One region of the Massilimicrobiota sp. SW1139 genome, then DNA from elsewhere that is predicted to be linked to it. Evidence: a T-box and tRNA genes for the amino acid it is inferred to sense, from the RefSeq annotation. Region 1 holds a T-box; the other holds one or more tRNA genes.
What was found. The T-box of region 1 lies ahead of ileS (isoleucine--tRNA ligase). A T-box ahead of a tRNA ligase gene usually reads a tRNA of that ligase, here a tRNA-Ile.
Positions count from the first base shown of each region.

Region 2: it encodes a tRNA-Ile, which carries the amino acid that the T-box ahead of ileS (isoleucine--tRNA ligase) is inferred to sense. The anticodon was not compared.

Region 1 is NZ_SJOR01000021.1:2,719-13,096, reverse strand. Features, by position in the region: gene nifJ (pyruvate:ferredoxin (flavodoxin) oxidoreductase) at 1-1,267, shown strand, start outside; gene E0K96_RS12205 (hypothetical protein) at 1,684-2,079, shown strand; gene sigK (RNA polymerase sporulation sigma factor SigK) at 2,076-2,768, shown strand; gene E0K96_RS10075 (sigma-70 family RNA polymerase sigma factor) at 2,812-3,594, shown strand; gene E0K96_RS10070 (YlmC/YmxH family sporulation protein) at 3,620-3,862, shown strand; gene E0K96_RS10065 (cell division protein SepF) at 3,957-4,394, shown strand; gene E0K96_RS10060 (YlmH family RNA-binding protein) at 4,442-5,191, shown strand; gene E0K96_RS10055 (DivIVA domain-containing protein) at 5,202-5,654, shown strand; T-box leader at 5,626-5,831, shown strand; gene ileS (isoleucine--tRNA ligase) at 5,867-8,599, shown strand; gene E0K96_RS10045 (DMT family transporter) at 8,648-9,529, shown strand; gene E0K96_RS10040 (D-alanyl-D-alanine carboxypeptidase family protein) at 9,526-10,378, shown strand, end outside.
Region 2 is NZ_SJOR01000007.1:85,224-95,601, reverse strand. Features, by position in the region: gene E0K96_RS05915 (AI-2E family transporter) at 1-776, opposite strand, end outside; gene E0K96_RS05910 (hypothetical protein) at 906-1,451, shown strand; gene E0K96_RS05905 (HAD-IC family P-type ATPase) at 1,448-3,784, opposite strand; tRNA gene E0K96_RS05900 (tRNA-Ile) at 3,912-3,988, opposite strand; tRNA gene E0K96_RS05895 (tRNA-Met) at 4,029-4,105, opposite strand; tRNA gene E0K96_RS05890 (tRNA-Phe) at 4,132-4,207, opposite strand; tRNA gene E0K96_RS05885 (tRNA-Asp) at 4,216-4,292, opposite strand; tRNA gene E0K96_RS05880 (tRNA-Met) at 4,296-4,372, opposite strand; tRNA gene E0K96_RS05875 (tRNA-Ser) at 4,390-4,482, opposite strand; tRNA gene E0K96_RS05870 (tRNA-Ala) at 4,492-4,567, opposite strand; tRNA gene E0K96_RS05865 (tRNA-Pro) at 4,575-4,651, opposite strand; tRNA gene E0K96_RS05860 (tRNA-Arg) at 4,666-4,742, opposite strand; tRNA gene E0K96_RS05855 (tRNA-Leu) at 4,827-4,915, opposite strand; tRNA gene E0K96_RS05850 (tRNA-Cys) at 4,919-4,993, opposite strand; gene E0K96_RS05845 (prephenate dehydrogenase) at 5,214-6,044, opposite strand; gene E0K96_RS05840 (nicotinate phosphoribosyltransferase) at 6,071-7,540, opposite strand; gene E0K96_RS05835 (FMN-binding protein) at 7,663-8,016, opposite strand; gene E0K96_RS05830 (LysM peptidoglycan-binding domain-containing protein) at 8,071-8,337, opposite strand; gene rnc (ribonuclease III) at 8,407-9,090, opposite strand; gene plsX (phosphate acyltransferase PlsX) at 9,087-10,070, opposite strand; gene recG (ATP-dependent DNA helicase RecG) at 10,107-10,378, opposite strand, start outside.

The DNA.
Region 1 (10,378 bases):
ATGTGTGACTGAATGTCCAGGTAAAGCTGGAAAGAAAGCTTTATCTATGGTGCCAGTAAAAGAAGAATTACCACATGCTTCTTTAGCTGATCATATTTATTCAAAAGTGACATATAAAGCTGATCGCTACCCAACAACAACAGTTAAAGGTGTTGGATTTATGCGTCCATACTTTGAAGTATCTGGTGCTTGTGGTGGATGTGGTGAAACACCTTATTATCGTTTGGCTTCTCAATTATTTGGAGCTGATATGAGAATTGCAAATGCAACTGGATGTAGTTCAATTTATAGTGGTTCTACACCATCAACACCTTGTACAATTGATGAAAATGGACAAGGACCTGCATGGGCTAACTCATTATTTGAAGATAATGCTGAATATGGATTTGGTATGAAATTAGCTGAAAATTATATGGCTAAACGTATCTTAGAAATCATTGAAGAAAATAAAGCTGAATGTGAACCTGAACTTCAAACTGTATTAGAACAATATGCAGATGTCAAAGGTCAAAGAGTTGAAGAAAGAAAACTTTATGATCAATTAGTATCTTTAGTAGAAGCTTCAAAATGTGAAGGTATCAAAGAATTATTAGATATGAAAGGTGAACTTGTCACTAAATCTCAATGGATTATTGGTGGAGATGGATGGGCTTATGACATCGGTTATGGTGGATTAGATCATGTTATCGCTAATAATCAAAATGTTAATATCTTAGTTCTTGATACAGAAGTTTATTCAAATACTGGTGGACAATCTTCAAAATCTTCACAAGCTGGTTCTATTGCTAAATTCACTGCTGGTGGTAAGACAGTAGCCAAGAAAGATTTAGCACAGATTGCTATGGCATATGGACATGTTTATGTAGCACAAGTGGCTATGGGAGCTAATCCAATGCAAACAATTAAAGCATTCAAAGAAGCTGAAGCTTATGATGGACCATCATTAATTATTGCTTATTCTCCATGTATGGAACATGGTATTAAAGGTGGTCTTGCAAACCATCAACAACAACAAAAACATGCTGTTGAATGTGGATACTTCAACTTATTAAGATATGATCCTCGTTTAGAAGAACAAGGAAAGAATCCATTACAGTTAGATTCTAAAGAACCTGATTTCACAAAATTCAAAGATTTCTTATTAAGTGAAAACAGATTTGCACAATTATCTAAAGTCAATCCAGAACATGCTGAGGGATTAATGGATAAATGTGAGAAAGACGCTATGAAACGTCGTCATCGTTTAGATGTTATGGCAAGTGAATAGTCAAAATGAAAGATTGAAAGTGAGAGTACTTTCAATCTTTTTTTGACATCATTTTTAATTCCATTTCTCTATAATGAAAGAGGGTGGAAAAAATGAATGTCTATATAGAAATTACGTATTTTATGAATGCTTTATTAATATTACTGAGTTTTGAAATATTATCTTTTTTATTAAATATACGCATAACCAAGAAAAGATTATGTCTATATGTTTTGACTTACAATATTTCATTTGTTTTTTTATTTATTGATTTATTTACTGGGTTTATCCTTTTATATGATTTTATATTGACATTTTTTTATTTTAAACGGTCTGTCTATATATATTATCCTGTATATCTTTTTATATACTTTTCGATATTATCATTTGTTCAATGGTTATTGCCATCGTCTATTATTTTTCAAGGTGTTTTATTGATGGAAGGCTATCATATACGATATATCATGATTATTGCCATTCTAGTTATTTTGATTAGCTATTTTTATATAGATTTATGCCGTCATCGTATTCATCAGCAAATGGTCAAAGTCTGTTTTCAAGGACACCAATGTTATGGTTTTATTGATAATGGTAATCAGGTCACATATCATGGCTATCCAGTTATTTTTATCAATCAAAGATTTGCCGGTGATTATACTGTTATTGATAATATTTGGATTGAAACTGCGAGTCAGCAGGAAAAAATTGATTTAATTTTATTGCCTGATATTACAATTCATCATCAAACATTACACGATGTTTATGCTGGAATTATATCATCGAATCAGTATGATTGCATTTTAAATCAACAGTTAATGGGAGGGTTATTATGATCTTATTATTATTGAAGGAATGGGTATTAAAAAGAAAATCACTTTTCTATATTGGTAGACATGATGTTTTAAAAGCACCATTAAAAGGTAAAGAAGAAAAAGAAGCTTTATTGAAATTACAAAATGGTGATGAAAAAGCAAAAGATTTATTAATTGAACATAATTTAAGGCTCGTTGTCTATGTGGCTAAAAAATATGATTCTATGCAAAATGGTAGCATAGAAGATTTAATTAGTATTGGAACGATTGGGTTAGTCAAAGCAGTGAATACTTTTAATATGGATAAAAACATTAAATTAGCAACTTATGCATCACGTTGTATTGAAAATGAAATTTTAATGTTCTTAAGAAAAAATAATAAACTCAGACAAGAAATCTCTTTAGATGAACCATTGAATGTTGACTATGATGGTAATGAATTATTATTATCTGATATCATTGGTACGGACAAAGATATTGTACAAGATGAAATAGAACATAATGATCAAAAAGAAAAATTTTATCATGCTTTACATTATTTAAATCCAAGAGAACAACAGATTCTTATGATGCGTTATGGTTTGATTGGTCATGAGGAATTAACACAAAAGGATGTGGCAGAAATATTAGGTATTTCACAATCATATATATCTAGACTTGAAAAGAAAATTATTAGAAAATTAAGAAATAAATTGAAAGATGATGAATAATGTCAAATAAAATGGTGAAACTCTGATATGAGGAGTTGAATCCATGTCAAAATATAAAGTAGAACTGAATGGAACAAATATTGAAAATTATGAAAAATTATCTCATCAACAAACAATAGAATTATTGAAAACATATCATCAAAATCATGATTCCTGTATAAAAGAAAAATTGGTTCTCTCTAATTTAAAACTTGTTTTATCACTTGTTCAAAAATACCAACAAAGAGTGAATAATTTAGATGATTTATTTCAAGTTGGAGTAATTGGTTTAATGAAGGCCATAGATCATTTTAATACGAATTTAGAAGTTCGTTTTTCAACATATGCTGTTCCGCTTATACAAGGTGAGATGAAACGTTATTTAAGAGAAAATTCTCCTATGCGAATTCCAAGATCGTTACGAGATATTGCTTATAAAGCGCTTTTGGTTAATGAAGAATATATGAAAAAATATAATCGAGAAGCATCTATAAAAGAATTATCTCAACGTTTAAATGTTGATGAATATACGTTAGTTGAAGCATTGTCTTCTACTCACAGTGTGACATCATTATCACAGGAAGTCCAAAATGATGGCAATGGACCCTTTGATTTAGAAAGTCAGATACCAGATAACCATAGTCATATGGAAGATATTCAAAAGACAATAGATTTACAAAAAGCCATGCATCATTTAGATCAAAAAGAAATGCAAATCATTAATGAACGTTATTTTCAAGGTTTAACACAGAGCGAAATTGCTAAAGATTTAATGATTTCTCAAGCACAAGTTTCTCGTATTGAAAAACAGGCTTTATCACATTTAAAGAAATATATGATAGGATAAAAGCATATATTAAAGTGGTGATAAAATGCGCTTTTTAACTTTACAAAGTAAAGATGTCATTGATGCCTCATCAGGTTGTAAGATTGGTTATGTTGTTGATTTGGAAATTGATCCTTGTTGTCAATGTATACAGGCTTTAATTGTTGAACGTTTTTCAGCATTTAAATTCATATGTTTTTTTAAAGGACCACCAGCTTTGGTTATACCTATTCAACATATTATTACCATTGGTGAAGATGTTATTTTGGTACATGTTGAATGTCAATAAATGGTATGAAGAAGGTGATATTTCCCGTATTTTCCTCTTTTTTTCATACACATTATATGGTATAATTATATAAAGATTGTAAGGAGGTTACCTCATGGGATACGGAGAAAAAGTAAAAAAATGGTTTTTTGAAGAAGATGATGATGACGTTTATGAAAATGAAGAAATAGATACTGAAGAAGAAAGTGTAAAATCAACAAGTTTATTTGAAAAAGCAAAATCTACAAAAACAACTGATGCTATGAAAGCATTAAGTGCAAATAAAGATAGTCATTTGATTTTATTTGAACCACGTGCATATAGTGAAACTCAGGAAATTGCAACGTATTTAAAACAAAAAAGAGCTGCAGTTGTGAATTTGCATCGTTTACAGAAAGAACAGTCTAAACGTGTTATTGATTTTTTAAGTGGTGTTATTTTTGCGATTGAAGGAGATATTCAACAAATCGGACCTAAAATTTTCTTATGTACTCCTAAGAATATTGGCGTTTCTGGCAATATTACAATGGATGATTCTGAAACTGATGAATAAACAAGTATTAGTAAGTGAAAAACTTGCTAATACTTTCTTTTTGAATGATGTTAGAACATTTTAAAGGCGACGAAGTTTTTGTTAAGAAAATTTTAGACTATCAATTTCAGGCACTGCATCATCAAAGAATGGTATTAACACCTTTTTATAATCCTCATGAACAGGAGATAGTAAGAAGTGTTATCGGTAAAGAACTGAAAGTCTTAAGTTATGGTGGCTTTACAAATGCTGAAAATCAGCGTATGATTATTTGTCCAGATTTTTATGAAATTGAAAAGTCTGACTTTGAAATTCAATTGGTTGAAGTCATATATCGCCAGCAATTTGGACGCATTCAGCACAAGGATATTTTAGGAGCTTTAATGAATTTGGGTATAAAAAGGGAGTGTGTTGGTGATATTTTTGATGGAGAGCGTTGTTTTTTTGCTTGTACAAAACAAACTTATCCTTATATTATCCAAACATTAAAACAAATAAAAAAATCAAAAATAAAGCTTCAAGAATGTCATGAAGATATTGAAATTGTACATGAGTATACATCTCGTTCTTTTATTTTATCGAGTATGCGTTTGGATAAAGTGGTATCAACGATGTTTAAAGTACCACGTGCTTTAGCTAGTGAAGCTATTCGTAATGGGCATGTCAAAGTCAATTATAAAATTGTTGAAGAAGTGAGTTATTTGTGTCATAATAGTGATATGGTATCTTTTAAACATCATGGACGTGTTAAAATTGTGGATGAAAATAAGCAAACAAGACAGGGAAATTATGTTGTAAGTGGATACTTTTATAAGTGAGGTGGAAGGATTGGAACAATTTGATAAGCAATTTCGTGGTTATAACATTGCTGAAGTCAATGATCGTATTGGTGAATTAAAACAGGAAATTGAAAAACAAAAGGAAAGGATTCAGTCAATGGAAGAAGAAATGACTGAATTAAAAGAACAAAACACTTTACTTACAAAACAAATATCTGTACATGAGAAAACTAACGAAGAAATTGCGCGTTTGGCTTTAAAAGAAGCAAGTGAATTGATTGAAAAAGCCAAAAGAAATGCCAATATGATTCTTAAAGAATCAATGGAATATGTGCGTGGTTTGTCAAAGGATATGGATACGTTTAAACAGGAAGCTATTGATTTTAGAGCAAATGTTGTAAAAATGAGCGAAGAAATGCTAGAAACTATTGACAAATCTGAAATTTTCAGTTTAATTAAAGAAGAACAAGAAAACAAATACAATGACAAGGACAGTTTATAAGGAAAACTTACAGAGAGTTTGCAGTTGGTGAAAAGCAAATAAGGGGAACTTATAATGAATCAGCCTAAGAGTAGCTTATCTGAAATCAAGTAGGATAAGACGTTCATCGCGTTAAGATATAGAGAGCATATCTTTAAGATATGAATAAAGGTGGTACCGCGTCATCACGTCCTTTAACAGGACGTTTTTTATTTGAGAAAGGAAGGAATACAATGAATTACAAAGACACATTATTAATGCCTAAAACAGATTTTGAAATGCGTGGAAATCTTCCTAAAAAGGAGCCAGGTTACGTTCAAAGATGGCAAGAAACGCATATGTATGAAAAAGTCATTGAACAAAATCAAGGACATGATGATTTTGTTTTCCATGATGGTCCACCATATGCAAATGGAAATATGCATACTGGACATATGTTAAACAAAATTATTAAAGATGTGATTTGTCGTTATAAAAACATGCAGGGATTGTATACACCATATATTCCTGGATGGGATACTCATGGTTTACCAATTGAAAATGCTATTCAAAAATTAGGTGTCAATCGTAAAGAATTAAGTACAGCAGAATTTAGAAAAAAATGTTATGAATATGCATTAAAACAAGTTGAAATTCAAAAAGAACAATGTATCCGTGTTGGAACATTTGCTGATTATGACCACCCATATTTAACATTATTACCAGAATTTGAAGCCAATCAAATTGATGTTTTCGCAAAGATGGCGATGGATGGTTTAATTTATAAAGGATTAAAACCAGTCTATTGGTCACCATCAAGTGAATCAGCTTTAGCAGAAGCTGAAGTTGAATATCATGATGTGAAAAGTCCAACTATTTTTGTGAAATTCCAGGTTAAAGATGGAAAAGGTATTTTAGATACAGATACAAGTTTTGTGATTTGGACAACAACACCTTGGACAATTCCAGCAAACCTTGCGATTTGTTTAAATGCGGATTATACGTATGCACTTGTTCAAAGTGAAAAAGGAAAATTAATTGTTTTAGAAGAACTTGTTGATTCTTTATGGGAAAAATTTGAATTAAAAGAAAAACAGATTTTAAAAACATTTAAGGGACAAGAATTAGAAATGATTACTTGTCAACATCCATTATATGATCGTGAATCATTAGTTATCTTAGGAGATCACGTTACTGCTGAAGCTGGTACAGGATGTGTTCATACTGCTCCTGGATTTGGTATGGATGACTTTATTGTTGGTCAAAAATATGGTTTAGATATTTATTGTAATGTTGATGAACACGGTTGCATGATGGAAGACTGTGGTGAATGGTTAGCTGGTCAATATGTTGATGATGCTAATAAAACAGTCACTTTAAAACTTGATGAATTAGGAGTGTTATTAAAACTTGAATTCATTACACATAGTTATCCTCATGATTGGCGTACAAAAAAACCAATTATCTTTAGAGCAACTGACCAATGGTTCTGTTCAATTGATAAGATTAGAGAAAAATTATTAGATGAAATTGATCATGTTGAATGGTTAAATGAATGGGGTCATATTAGAATCTACAACATGATTAAAGATCGTGGTGACTGGTGTATTTCTCGTCAAAGAAGCTGGGGAGTTCCAATTCCTATTATTTATTGTGAAGATGGGACACCAATTATGGAAGAAGAAGTTTTCAAACATATTTCTGACTTATTTAGACAGTATGGTTCTAATATCTGGTTTGAAAAAGATGAAAAATTCTTGTTACCTGAAGGATATACAAATGAACATTCACCAAATGGTATCTTTAAAAAAGAAAAAGATATCATGGATGTATGGTTTGATTCAGGATCTTCTCATACAGGATGTATGAAAGAAAGAGGGTATCGTTATCCAGTTGATTTATACTTTGAAGGTAGTGATCAGTATCGTGGATGGTTCAACTCATCATTGATTATTGGAACTGCAGTTTATGATAAAGCGCCTTATAAGACAGTTTTATCACATGGCTTTGTTTTAGATGGTAAAGGAAATAAAATGTCTAAATCATTAGGAAATACTGTTGATCCAATTAAACTTATCAATCAATATGGTGCAGATATCTTAAGATTATGGGCAACTTCAGTTGCATATCAATCTGATGTTCGTATTTCTAATGATATTATGAAGCAAGTTGCTGAAAATTATCGTAAGATTAGAAACACAATGCGTTTTGTTTTAGGGAATCTTTCTGATTTTAAAGCAAGTGATTTGATTGAAATCTCAAAACTTGAAGGTGTTGATCAATACATGCTTGTTGAATTAAATCAGTTAATGAAAGGTTATGAAGAAGCCTTTAATCAATATGATTTTGCTGAAGCAAATCAATTAATTTTAAATTGCTTTACAAACACTTTAAGTGCTTTCTATATGGACTTTACAAAAGATATTCTTTATATTGAAAAAGCTGATAGCTTAAGAAGAAAACAGGTTCAAACAGTGTTATATTATTATGCAAAAACAATGATGAAATTATTATCACCAATTCTTGTCTTTACAAGTGAAGAATTACATGATCATTTCCATTGTGATGAAAATAAAGCTGAATCTATTTTCTTAGAAGCAAAAGCTGAATTACTTCCAGTAGACAATGAAGAAGTAATTAAAGAATATTATGATCGTTTCTTATTATTAAGAAAAGATGTCTTAAAATCTTTAGAAGAATTAAGAAATGCTAAAGAAATTAAATCTAATATGGAAGCAAAAGTGACTATTTGCTTAAAAGATTCATATCAAGATATGGACAAATTAGCAGATGTTTTAAAACAGTTGTTTATTGTCGCTAAAGTTCAGTTAGTCAATGATTCTACAAATCTTGAAGAATATGACACAGCTTATATTCATAGTGAAAAATTTAAAGGTGTTCAATGTCCAAGATGTTGGAATTATTTTGAAGAATCAGAAATGGAAGGCGAATTATGTCCTCGTTGTCATGATGTCATCCATGGATAAATAATAAATGGTACGATACGTACCATTTATTTTTGAAAGGGGATTGAAATGGAAAAAAATATTCAAGGAAGTTTATTGTTGCTTATAGCTGCTTTGATTTGGGGAAGTTCTTTCATTGTTATGAAAAGTGCTGTTGATTTTTTAACACCAGCAGTATTGTTGTTTTTAAGATTTTCATTGGCAGCTATTTTATTATCACTTATATTTATCAAAAAAATAAAAAATCTCAATTTTCAGCAAATCAAAGGTGGTTTGTTAACGGGGAGCTGTTTGTTTGCAGCTTATTATGTACAGACATGGGGATTGAACTATACAACACCTGGTAAAAATGCTTTTTTAACAGCTGTTTATTGTGCTATTGTTCCTTTTTTGGTATGGCTGTTTTATCATAAACGTCCTGATATTTATAATTTCATTGCAGCTTTTATTTGTGTTTTAGGGATTGGCTGTGTATCTTTAGATGAACATTTAACTATGAATATAGGTGATTTTCTCACATTATGTGGTGGTTTTTTATATGCCTGTCATATTTTACTGATCAAAAAATTTTCTAAAGGAATTGATGGAGGAGCTTTCACATCATTACAGTTTATGGGTGGTGCCATGATTTCATTTGTTTTTGCCTTATTAACTGAAGATTTATCTATTATAACGCAAATACAGCCGTCTATTTATTTGCAGATTCTTTATCTTGTTGTATTTGCTACTGCATTAACAATGTTTTGTCAGACAACGGGACAGAAATATACAAGTGAATGTAATGCTTCATTGATTTTATCTTTGGAATCTGTATTTGGAGTCGCATTTTCAATTGCTTTTTATGGTGAAATTCTTACATTTAAAATCTTATTAGGATTTATTTTAATATTTATTGCGATTGTCATTTCAGAAACCAAGCTATCTTTTTTAAAAAGAGGAGAAATAAAATGAAAAAGATAATAACTTGTATGATTACAATGATTGTATGTCTTGGAATCGTTCCAGTCCATGCAAATGAAAATTTTCAAGTTTCTTTACACTCAAAATATGCTTATCTTTATGATCAGGAAACTCAAATGGTTTACTTAGATCAAAAAAGTCAGGATAAAATCTATCCGGCAAGTATGACAAAAATTTTAACAGTGAGTTTAGCATTAGATAAAATAACTGATATACATGAAAAGGTACGTATCACACAAGCAGATTTGGATGGACTGTTTGAGGCTGGAGCCACAATAGCTGGATTTTACGCTGGAGAACTGGTAACATATGAGGATTTGCTTTATGGTGCATTATTACCATCTGGTGCAGATGCTTGTAATGCCTTGGCACGTTTAACATATGGTTCTACTGACGGGATGGTTATGGCTATGAATCAGTTGGTAGAACAATTAAATCTAAAGAATTCTCATTTTATGAATGTAACAGGATTACATCATAATGAGCATTATACAACCGTTTATGATATGGCAATGATTTTGCATCATGCTTTGCAAAATCAAACGTTTGCAGATGTTTTTAATGCACGAACATATACCAGTTCAATGAAAAATCATACGTGGTCTTCATCTTTACAAAGAGGTTATATGAGTTATGGTTTGGATATATCACAAATTGATGGTGCAAAAAGTGGTTTTACAGATGAAGCGCAATTAACTTTAGCAAGTACCATGACTTTTAATGGACATCAATTTATTTTAGTGACAGCATATGCCAGTGGGCAATATACTCAAAATCATGTAAGAGATGCAATTACAGTTTGTCAATATCTTCATGATCATTATCATGAAATTGTTCTTT
Region 2 (10,378 bases), on a different contig from region 1:
AAATATAAAACCATCATAGGAATTAAAATAATTCCAATTCCAATAAATGGCAAACTGTCCAGCAAACAAATTGTAAAAGCATAAAGTAACGGTGAATCAATCTTTAAAATAAGAAAAGCAATCAATAAAATTAAAAATGTTACAAACATTAAAATAATCTGACATTTCATGTAAATCCATAAACTTTTTAAGACTCTATTTTTAAACTGTACAAGTTGAAAACATGTCTTTTTTTGTAAGAGTCGTAAAAAACAATCTTTCATATCTTCATAATCTAAAACAAGAAAAAATGTAGAAATCACAAATATGAAGAAAGATAAAAGAAATGAAGGAATAGATTTAATAAAAGATGATGCAAAGGATATGAAGTCAAGCATATTCTGATTAATCCAGTTTTGAAAGATGATTACAAAATCTTGAGATACAAAAGAAAAAATATTTTCTAAAAGTTTTGTTATTTTATATATAAAGGGTAAAAAAATAGAATCATAATACACAGGCAATTGTTGAAAAAAGTGGACACATAAACAAAATAAAGCTGTTATTAATATGCCCAAAAGGAATGCTAAAGCAAGATAAATAAATAATAGCAAAGAAATACCTATAGCACTTTTTTGTAATGGAATATACTGTTGAATACGATCAATCAATGGCTTTAAAACAAAAAAACAGAGAATAGCTAATATAAATGGAAAAAGTAAAGAAAACATATATTTTAAAATAATGATATATATTAATAAACCAAACCCAATGATAAGGTATTGTTTTTTATCCATAGACTCACCTATTCATTTATATGTTTATAAATAAAAATAAGTCCATTCAGGACTTATTTATACAATTCATGACAACAATCGACATTTTTCTTATTGAAAACATGTTAAAGTTAATCATGGTGATTAAAAATGCATATATATGATTCAACGAATAATCAATATCAATTTCCAATTTTAGATCCAGATTTTTCCTATCAGCATATTGATTATCAAAAAAATCTATATCCTTTCTTTAAACAGTTACATATTCCTTCTACTGTACGCTTTTTAACAGGAATATATATTGAATATCAAATTGTACCATATCATATTGAAGAATATCCTCAACTTTATTTTCATATCTCAAAACATTTAGCAACAAAAATGAGTGAATTCTTTGATTTCGGTGATGCTCACCTCTATTATGAAAGATCGAACTTCTTCTTTTTAGTTATGTTTAATACAAATGAAGAACTGATTGAAATTGCTTTTATTCAATTTCATTCATATTTGAAAAACAAAACATTTGAATACTTACATCATACATGTTCATTTCAAATCAAATGTGGTGCTTATGTATCAACCATTAATATTCATCCTTATAAGCTCTTTGATTTGGCCAAAGAACAATGTCAACAAATTTTATCTAAAGATAAAACACACATTTCAGTTTATAATTTAAAATTATTACGTTAATGACATTCAAAGTGTTGATATAAAAGGACAATTGCTTTTTTTAAAATCAATAATACAAAAATACTGCTCAAACATATTGGAATAATGAAAATTAATGATTTTGAGAAAAGTGAATAAATCTCAAAGAAATCATGCATTATCATCAATATGAGATAAAAAACAACTGTAATCGTACTCGTAACAATGACTCTTATACGATTCCATGGCAAACATACAACAAAAACGACCAGAAAACTGATAAAACCAGCAACTAAATAATAATATGTAGATAACATTTTAGCATCAAAATGGAATTCTTTTCCAATCCAGGTAATGGCCAGCATATAAATGATCATAGTCAGGGCACAAGGCAAAGCTGTCGAAATGACATGTTTCAAAAAACCTTGTGATGATAAAGACGATGAACGTTCCAGAGTCAACAAGAAACTAGGTAAACCGATTGCTAAACCACTAATTAAACTTAACTGTAATGGTGTAAATGGATAACTCATTCTTAAAACCGCAAAAATCAAGGCTAATACTGTTGAATAAATTGTTTTGGTTAAATAAAGTGAGCTGACTCTTTCAATATCTGCAATAATAGCTCTCCCCTCTTTCACAATATCAACCATAGATGCGAAAGAAGAATCTAATAAAACAATATGTGCAGCCTGTTTAGCAGCATCACTTCCCGCGGCCATAGCGATACCACAATCAGCATCTTTAAGTGCCAGAACATCATTTACTCCATCTCCAACCATTCCAACAACATGCTCATTTACCTGTAGTGCTTTAATAATACGCTGTTTCTGTTCTGGTTTAACACGACCAAAAACATGATAATGTGCAACAATATTTTCTAATTCCATATCATCTTCAGGTAATGTTGAAGCATCAATATAGAGATGACCATTCTTTAATCCAGCTAATTGAGCAACACGAGATACAGTTGCTGGATTATCTCCTGATAATATCCGTATATCCACACTTGCATTTTCAAAGAAATGTAATGTTTCTTTAGCTTCAGGACGAATACAATCATAAATAATAATAAGTGCGATTGGCTTAACTTGACCAATCCTTGATTCTTGTTCATTAATCAAATCTGTTTTTCCTAACAAAAGAACACGAAATCCCTTTTGGGCGTATTCATCAGCCTGATTTAAAACAACATGATCTGATGGTAATAAAAATTCTGGTGCTCCTAAGACATAGTTACCATTTCCTTGAATACTTAAGGCACGCATCTTTCTTTGAGATGAAAAAGGAATACGTTTATTCACAATAACGTTGTCTTGTTTAAAGAAATAGTCTTGCAATGCTAATTGCGTTGCATTGACATCATCAAACTCATGAGCCATCACACCCATAATATATTCTATTTCCTTTAAACGATATGCCTCAACAGGTATCACTTCTTCAACTTTGAGTTCACCTGTTGTAATGGTTCCTGTTTTATCTAAGCATAAGACATCTACCCTTGCTAAAGCTTCAATAGCTTCCATTTCTTGAATCAAGGCCTTTTTACGCGCCAATTTTCCAACACCAATGATAAATGATAAACTTGTTAATAAAACCAAACCTTCAGGAATCATTCCAACGACACCAGCTACAGTTTTGACAATGGCACTGGCTAAATCATTTGGAAAGGCACTACGTTGTGAAAAAAACAATACGATACCAACTGGAATAATCACAACACTTAAAACTTTAATCACTTTTTCAATAGAATCTTTCATTTCAGAAGAAGCTTTATTTTTATTTTTCGCTTTATGAACAAGCTTAGTGGAATAATTATCATTCCCTACACGAATAACCTTCGCATAAGCACTTCCGGCAACTACAAAACTACCTGAAAGTAACTCATCATCTTTATACTTCTTAACAGGTTCAGATTCACCAGTTAACATAGCTTCATTAACTTCCATTCCCTGCGAACTTAAAACGATACAGTCACTTCCTATTTGATTACCCATTTCTAAAAAAACAATATCATCTAAAACCAATTCTTCCGTAGGAATAATGATTTCTTCTTGATTTCTTATAACTTTTACTTTCTTAACTGTCACAACAGTTAACTGATCAATAATTTTCTTAACCTTAAACTCCTGATAAATACCAATAAAAGCATTAATAAAGATGACAACCATAAAGGTTAAATTGGTCCAACGACCAGTAGAAATAATAATGGCTGCTAAAAAAACATTTAAACAGTTGAAATAAGTCAAAGTATGTTCTAAAACAATTTGTTTTTTTGTTTTTGAAATATTATCATGTGATATATTAATAAGCCCTCGTTGCTTACGTTCATCTACCTGTTGATATGTTAACCCCATATATTTCATATCATCCATCAAATCACCTACTTTTATATCAATATATAACATTGTTATGAAATATATATGAATATCATAAAAATATCATAACACAAATTATAATATAAAAAAATAAAAAAACCTCATAAAGAGGTTGCATACATCTTGGTGGACCCTGAAGGACTCGAACCTTCGACCGATCGGTTATGAGCCGATAGCTCTAACCAACTGAGCTAAGGGTCCAAGTAAAATAAAAAGTGGTATTCACCACTATTAAACTTAATGGTAGCGGGGAAGGGATTCGAACCCCCGACCCACCGGGTATGAACCGATTGCTCTAGCCAACTGAGCTACCCCGCCATGTAGTGAATCGTTTTTGATAAAAATGGTGGTTCCGGCCGGAATCGAACCAGCGACACGAGGATTTTCAGTCCTCTGCTCTACCGACTGAGCTACGGAACCAAAACAAATGGCGGTCTGGACGGGGCTCGAACCCGCGACCTCCGCCGTGACAGGGCGGCATTCTAACCAACTGAACTACCAGACCATTTGGTTGCGGGAGAAGGATTTGAACCAACGACCTTCGGGTTATGAGCCCGACGAGCTACCAGACTGCTCCATCCCGCGATATGAAATTTAATAAATGGCGGAGGTTGAGGGATTCGAACCCCCGCGGGACTTTCATCCCCTGTCGGTTTTCAAGACCGATCCCTTCAGCCGGACTTGGGTAAACCTCCGCAACATAATGGTGGAGCTTAGCGGGATCGAACCGCTGACCTCCTGCGTGCAAAGCAGGCGCTCTCCCAGCTGAGCTAAAGCCCCATTACAATGGTCGGGAAGACAGGATTCGAACCTGCGACCCCCTGGTCCCAAACCAGGTGCACTACCAAGCTGTGCTACTTCCCGTTCGTATATTTGATTGGCGCGCTAGGCAGGAATCGAACCCACAACCTCTTGATCCGTAGTCAAGCACTCTATCCAGTTGAGCTACTAGCGCCTCTTAACAGTGCCATTCAATAATATCACATTTCTTATTCAATTGCAACACTTTTTTTCATTTTTTTCAAAATCTTTTTTTGAATGGTGCCCAGGGCCGGAGTCGAACCGGCACGGATTTTAAGGTCCGCAGGATTTTAAGTCCTGTGCGTCTACCAATTTCGCCACCTGGGCAGTTGGAGGTTCCAGCCGGACTCGAACCGACGATGACAGAGTTGCAGTCTGTAGCCTTACCAACTTGGCTATGGAACCAACTTCCTTAACTCGTTGCTCACCTAGTATATAATATTTTCCACATTTATGCAATACCTTTTTTCGTTTTTTTTACAAATGATTGCTCTCATTTGACTCCATATTTTAATTTTACTTCTTAAATTCAAAGCTTTTTTATTCTCTAAAATATATATTTTTTTTAAAAAAAGAGTATCTTTATCTTTTCATTGATAAATCTACTCTCTTAATTTTTGATGACTTATTTTTCTAACTTTTCTCTACGCTTAGATGATTGACAAAACATTTCCTTTAAAGATTTTTCATCCCCTGAAGCAATAGCTTGTTTTAACAAATCAAATTGCTTTTCAAAACGCTCCATAGAAACCAATAAATAATCACGATTATGAAAGAAAAGTTCTGCCCATAAATCTGCATTGATATTAGCAATTCTCGTTAAATCACGAAATGAATCTCCAATATATTTACCTGTTTCATATTTTTCATCATCACTATTCATCAATGCGACAGCTAATGTGTGTGGTAATTGTGATGTATAGGAAATAATTTCATCATGATCATAAGGACTCATGATTTTCACACTCTTAAAACCTAGTTGTCCTACAAATTGACGCATCCATTCAATTTTATCTATCTGATTATGTTCATGCTGAATAACTATATAATTTGCATTTTGAAAAACTTCCTGACTGGCATACAAATAGCCTTTTTTTTCACGACCAGCCATAGGATGACCACTAATATATTCGACATCCTGATCTATTCTTGATAAAGCCTGATTTAAAAAATATGATTTAATACCAACAACGTCTGTAACAATACTTCCTTTTTTAAAAGTATGTTCAGAAATAAAATCTAAAACTTTTGATGGATACAAACAAATAATCGTTAAATCACTCTGTGAAATAATCTGATGTCCATCAAGATACCCTTCAATAATACATCCTTCAGCTTTCGCCATTTCTAAAGTCTGCTGATCGCAATCCACTCCATAAACATCATATCCTTTTCCTTTTAAAGCTTTAACAAAACTACCACCAATAACACCTAATCCTACAACTGTAATAATCATAAATAAAATCCTTTAAAAAGAAAGGACTAATGTCCTTTTTTTCCTTTCGCTAACATTTTTAGCTTATAATCTAATAATTTTTGAGTTAAATCAACATAATACAAATGAGGGTATTCTAAACGGAAAATTTCATCCCATAATAATTGTTTTTGCTGATTAGAATATGCTCTAATTTCATCTAAAGAATAATATGGATAAACATTTTTTCCATTTTCAAACACAAGTGTCTGCAATGGTTGAATTTCATATGTTCCAGCATAAAGTGTTTTATGTTTCCATGCATCTAATTGATGATAAATTGTAAGATCTTGATTTTCATCTAAAACTTCATCATGGAAAGCAATAATATCAGCAATGGCTTTATGAGTTTCTTTTTCAATTAAACGATAAACTTTTTTAAATCCTGGATTTGTAATTTTTTCAGTATTTTCAGATATTTTAATTTTAGGAATAATTTCTCCATCTTTTTCAATAGCAGCAAGTTTATATACACCACCAAAAACTGGTGAAGATTTAGAGACTATCATATTTTCACCTACACCAAATGAATCTATCTGAGCGCCTTGTTCCAACACTGAACGAATTAAATACTCATCCAATGAATTAGAAACTGTAATTTTACAGTCATGCAATCCTGCAACATCTAACATCATTCTGGCTTTTTTAGTTAAATAAGCAATATCTCCACTGTCTAAACGAATTCCTTTTAATCTTTTCCCCATTGGTGCTAAAACCTCTTCAGCAACGCGTATAGCGTGAGGAACACCACTTTTTAAAGTATCATAAGTATCAACAAGTAAAACGCAATTATCAGGATAAATTTGAGCATAAGCTTTAAATGCTTCATATTCCGAATCAAAAGACTGTACAAATGAATGTGCCATTGTTCCTAATACAGGTATTCCAAAATCTTTTCCAGCAGATACAGTCGCACTTCCAGCCACTCCGCCAATATAAGCAGCTCGCGCCCCATAATGAGCACCATCATATCCTTGAGCACGACGTGCTCCAAATTCCATCACAGCACGCCCTTTTGCTTCCTGTACAATACGTCTAGCCTTTGTTGCAATTAAAGATTGATGATTAATTGTCACTAATAAAAATGTTTCTATCAACTGTGCTTCAATAAGTTTAGCTTTCACTGTAATTAATGGTTCATATGGAAAGACTGGTGTCCCTTCTCTTACTGAAAAGATAGTTCCTGTAAAATGAAAATCTTTGAGATACGCAAAGAAATCTTCATCAAAGACATTTAATGATCTTAAATATTCAATATCCCCATCAGTAAAATGCATATTTTCAATTGCTTCAATTAACTGCTGTAAACCCGCAAAAATAACAAAACCACCCTGATCAGGATTTTTACGATAAAACATATCAAAATAAACAATTTCATCTTGTTTTCCTAATTTAAAATAATTATAAGCCATTGTTAATTCATAAAAATCCATGATCAAAGTGATATTTCTTTCACAACCAACATAGTTTTTTCCCATTATTTAGCCCCCTATCATTGTCATTATCATATACTAATTTTCCTAAAAAATAAAGATTTATTCTTCAATAAACAAAAAAAGCAGTCACTTTTATTGTAACTACTTTTGATCAATATAAAATACTAAGATTCATTTTTAGCTTCTTCATAAGCCTTAGCAACGGCTTCTTTTAAAGCTTGAGAAGATTTGGTAGCTCCAGAAATGGTATCAACATCATAATGATTCTTTTTCTTCATGTTGTCAATCATTTGTTCTAAAGCCACACCTCCAATAGATGGTGTTTCATTATGCTCTTTAATCACAATATCCTGAATTTTATCATCTTTTAATGTTGTTTCAACCTCAAACTCTCCGCCATATCCCATAGCAGTTGTTGTATAAGTCCCATCTTTATATTGTGATTTTTCTTCTACTTGTTTTTCTTGAGCACATCCACATAACATCATAGCTACAAATAGGATGATTATTTTCTTCATTTTTCAAACCTCCTATTTATAGTTTTTGCTCAAATGAAAATCTTATGCATTTTTTTAAAAATATAAATCATAAGTTTCTCTTTGGAATGGCTGTGGCATTGGTGGAACCTTTTGGTAAACAATTGGCACCAAGAGTTCTTGTTGAGGATGAATCAACAAATCATCATTAAGCTGATTCATAACCTGAATCCATGCCACTTCACTATTTAATGTTTTCGCAATACGATAAACATTATCACCTTTGTGTACCGTATATAAAACAATTTCTCCAACACGAGGATTTATGACTCTTTCATCATCATACATATATGGATTATACATGATTATCACTCCCAAAATAAACTATGCTTTTTTGAAAAAGATATCTAGGCAAAATCCATCATTTCATCATTATTTTGTCGCAAGTTTATTTAAAGCATCCTTCGCTGCCTGCTGTTCAGCTCTTTTTTTGCTTGTTCCTTTCCCAACACCTAGACACATATCATCCATCATGACAGCTACTTTAAATTCTGGAGCATTAGACGGACCAGATGTTTCTAACAATTCATATGTGACAGTACGACGCTGATCGGCTTGAATTAATTCCTGCAAAGTTGTTTTATAATCAGTAATATCATCATAATCTAAATCGTTGATATGTTTGAATATAGTTTGTTGTAATATCTTTAAAACTTCATCGTGACCACAATCTAAATATAATGCACCTATAAATGATTCAAAAATATTGGCAAGAACACTTTCACGTTCTCTACCACCACTTTTCTCTTCACCAACACCTAAGTATAGCAATTCTCCTAAACCTAATTCTCTAGAGAAACGTGCTAATGACTCTTCACGTACGAGTTTACTACGTAAAGTTGTCAATGTTCCTTCTGGAACATCAGGAAAAAGATTAAATAAAAACTCTGAAACATAAAGCTGTAAAACAGCATCTCCCATAAATTCTAAACGTTCATAGTCTTTTTTTACATAATGCGATTCATTAGCATATGAAGCATGTGTAAATGCTTCTTTATAAATGGCAATGTTATGAAATGGTATATTTTCTTTCTGTAAAAAATCTAATATTTTCATTTTTGACTTAATCCTTCCTTCATTTGACTTACAACATCCATTTTCACCATCTGATAAGCTAAATCCATAGCATTACAAAATGCTTTAGCATCACTGGCTCCATGTGCCTTTACAACTGCTTTTTCAAATCCCATCATTAAAGCACCACCAACAGATTTGTAATCAAATTTTTCTTTCAAACTATAAAGTGAAGATTTGGCTAATAATGCCCCTATTTTTCCTTTTAGTGAAGACATCATGCTTTCTTTGATCATTTTCATTAATGTTGAAGCAACCCCTTCACAAGTTTTTAAAGCAATATTACCACTAAAACCATCAGTGACTACAACATCATAATCACCACTTAAAATATCTCGACCCTCAACATTTCCTACAAAGCGCAAACGGTCACTTGCCTGTAAAAGCTGATATGCCTGCTGATGCGCTTCATCACCTTTTTTAGATTCAGTTCCAATATTTAATAAGGCAACTTTAGGTTCTTGGATTCCTCTTATATTTTTAGCATAAATATTCCCCATAATCGCAAAATCATACAATTGTTCAGCTGTATTTTCAGCATTGGCTCCTACATCAAGCATAGCCATACCTTTGCCATTATATGTAGGCATCATAACCATCAGACAAGACTTTTCAACACCCTCAATACGTTTTAAAAAGAGCATAGCACTTGTATAAAAAGCACCAGTTGAACCACATGATACCACACCATCAACAACACCTTCTCGTGCCATCATGACAGCTTTTACCATACTTGATTCTTTTTTACGACGGACAGACATAATGCCATCGTCCATTTTCACAACATCTCTGGCATCTACAATATGAATATTTTCATATTTTGTTAATGTTTCTAATTCTTCTTTTTTTCCAGTGACATAAAGTTCTACATCATGATGATTTTTCATAAACATTTCACAAGCTTCTACAACGATAGAACTTCCTAAATCACCACTCATAGCATCTATTGATAACTTATACATAATTCTTTCACTCCTCGTTTGTATAGTATAACATATTTAATCAACATATTCATTATTCACCTGTAATTTCTCTTGAATCTTACATACAATTCCCTGATATTCATGATTTTGTATATAATCATGTATAATTTCATCGGCATCTTTTCTTGCGATTGATAAAATAGGAAAATCTTTCATTATATCAGCAACTAAAAAAGTTGGTAAACCACTTTGTCGTTGGCCTAAAACTTCCCCAGGTCCTCTAAGTTTTAAATCATACAATGATATTTCAAATCCATCGTGACTCTTTTCTAAATATTTCAATCGTT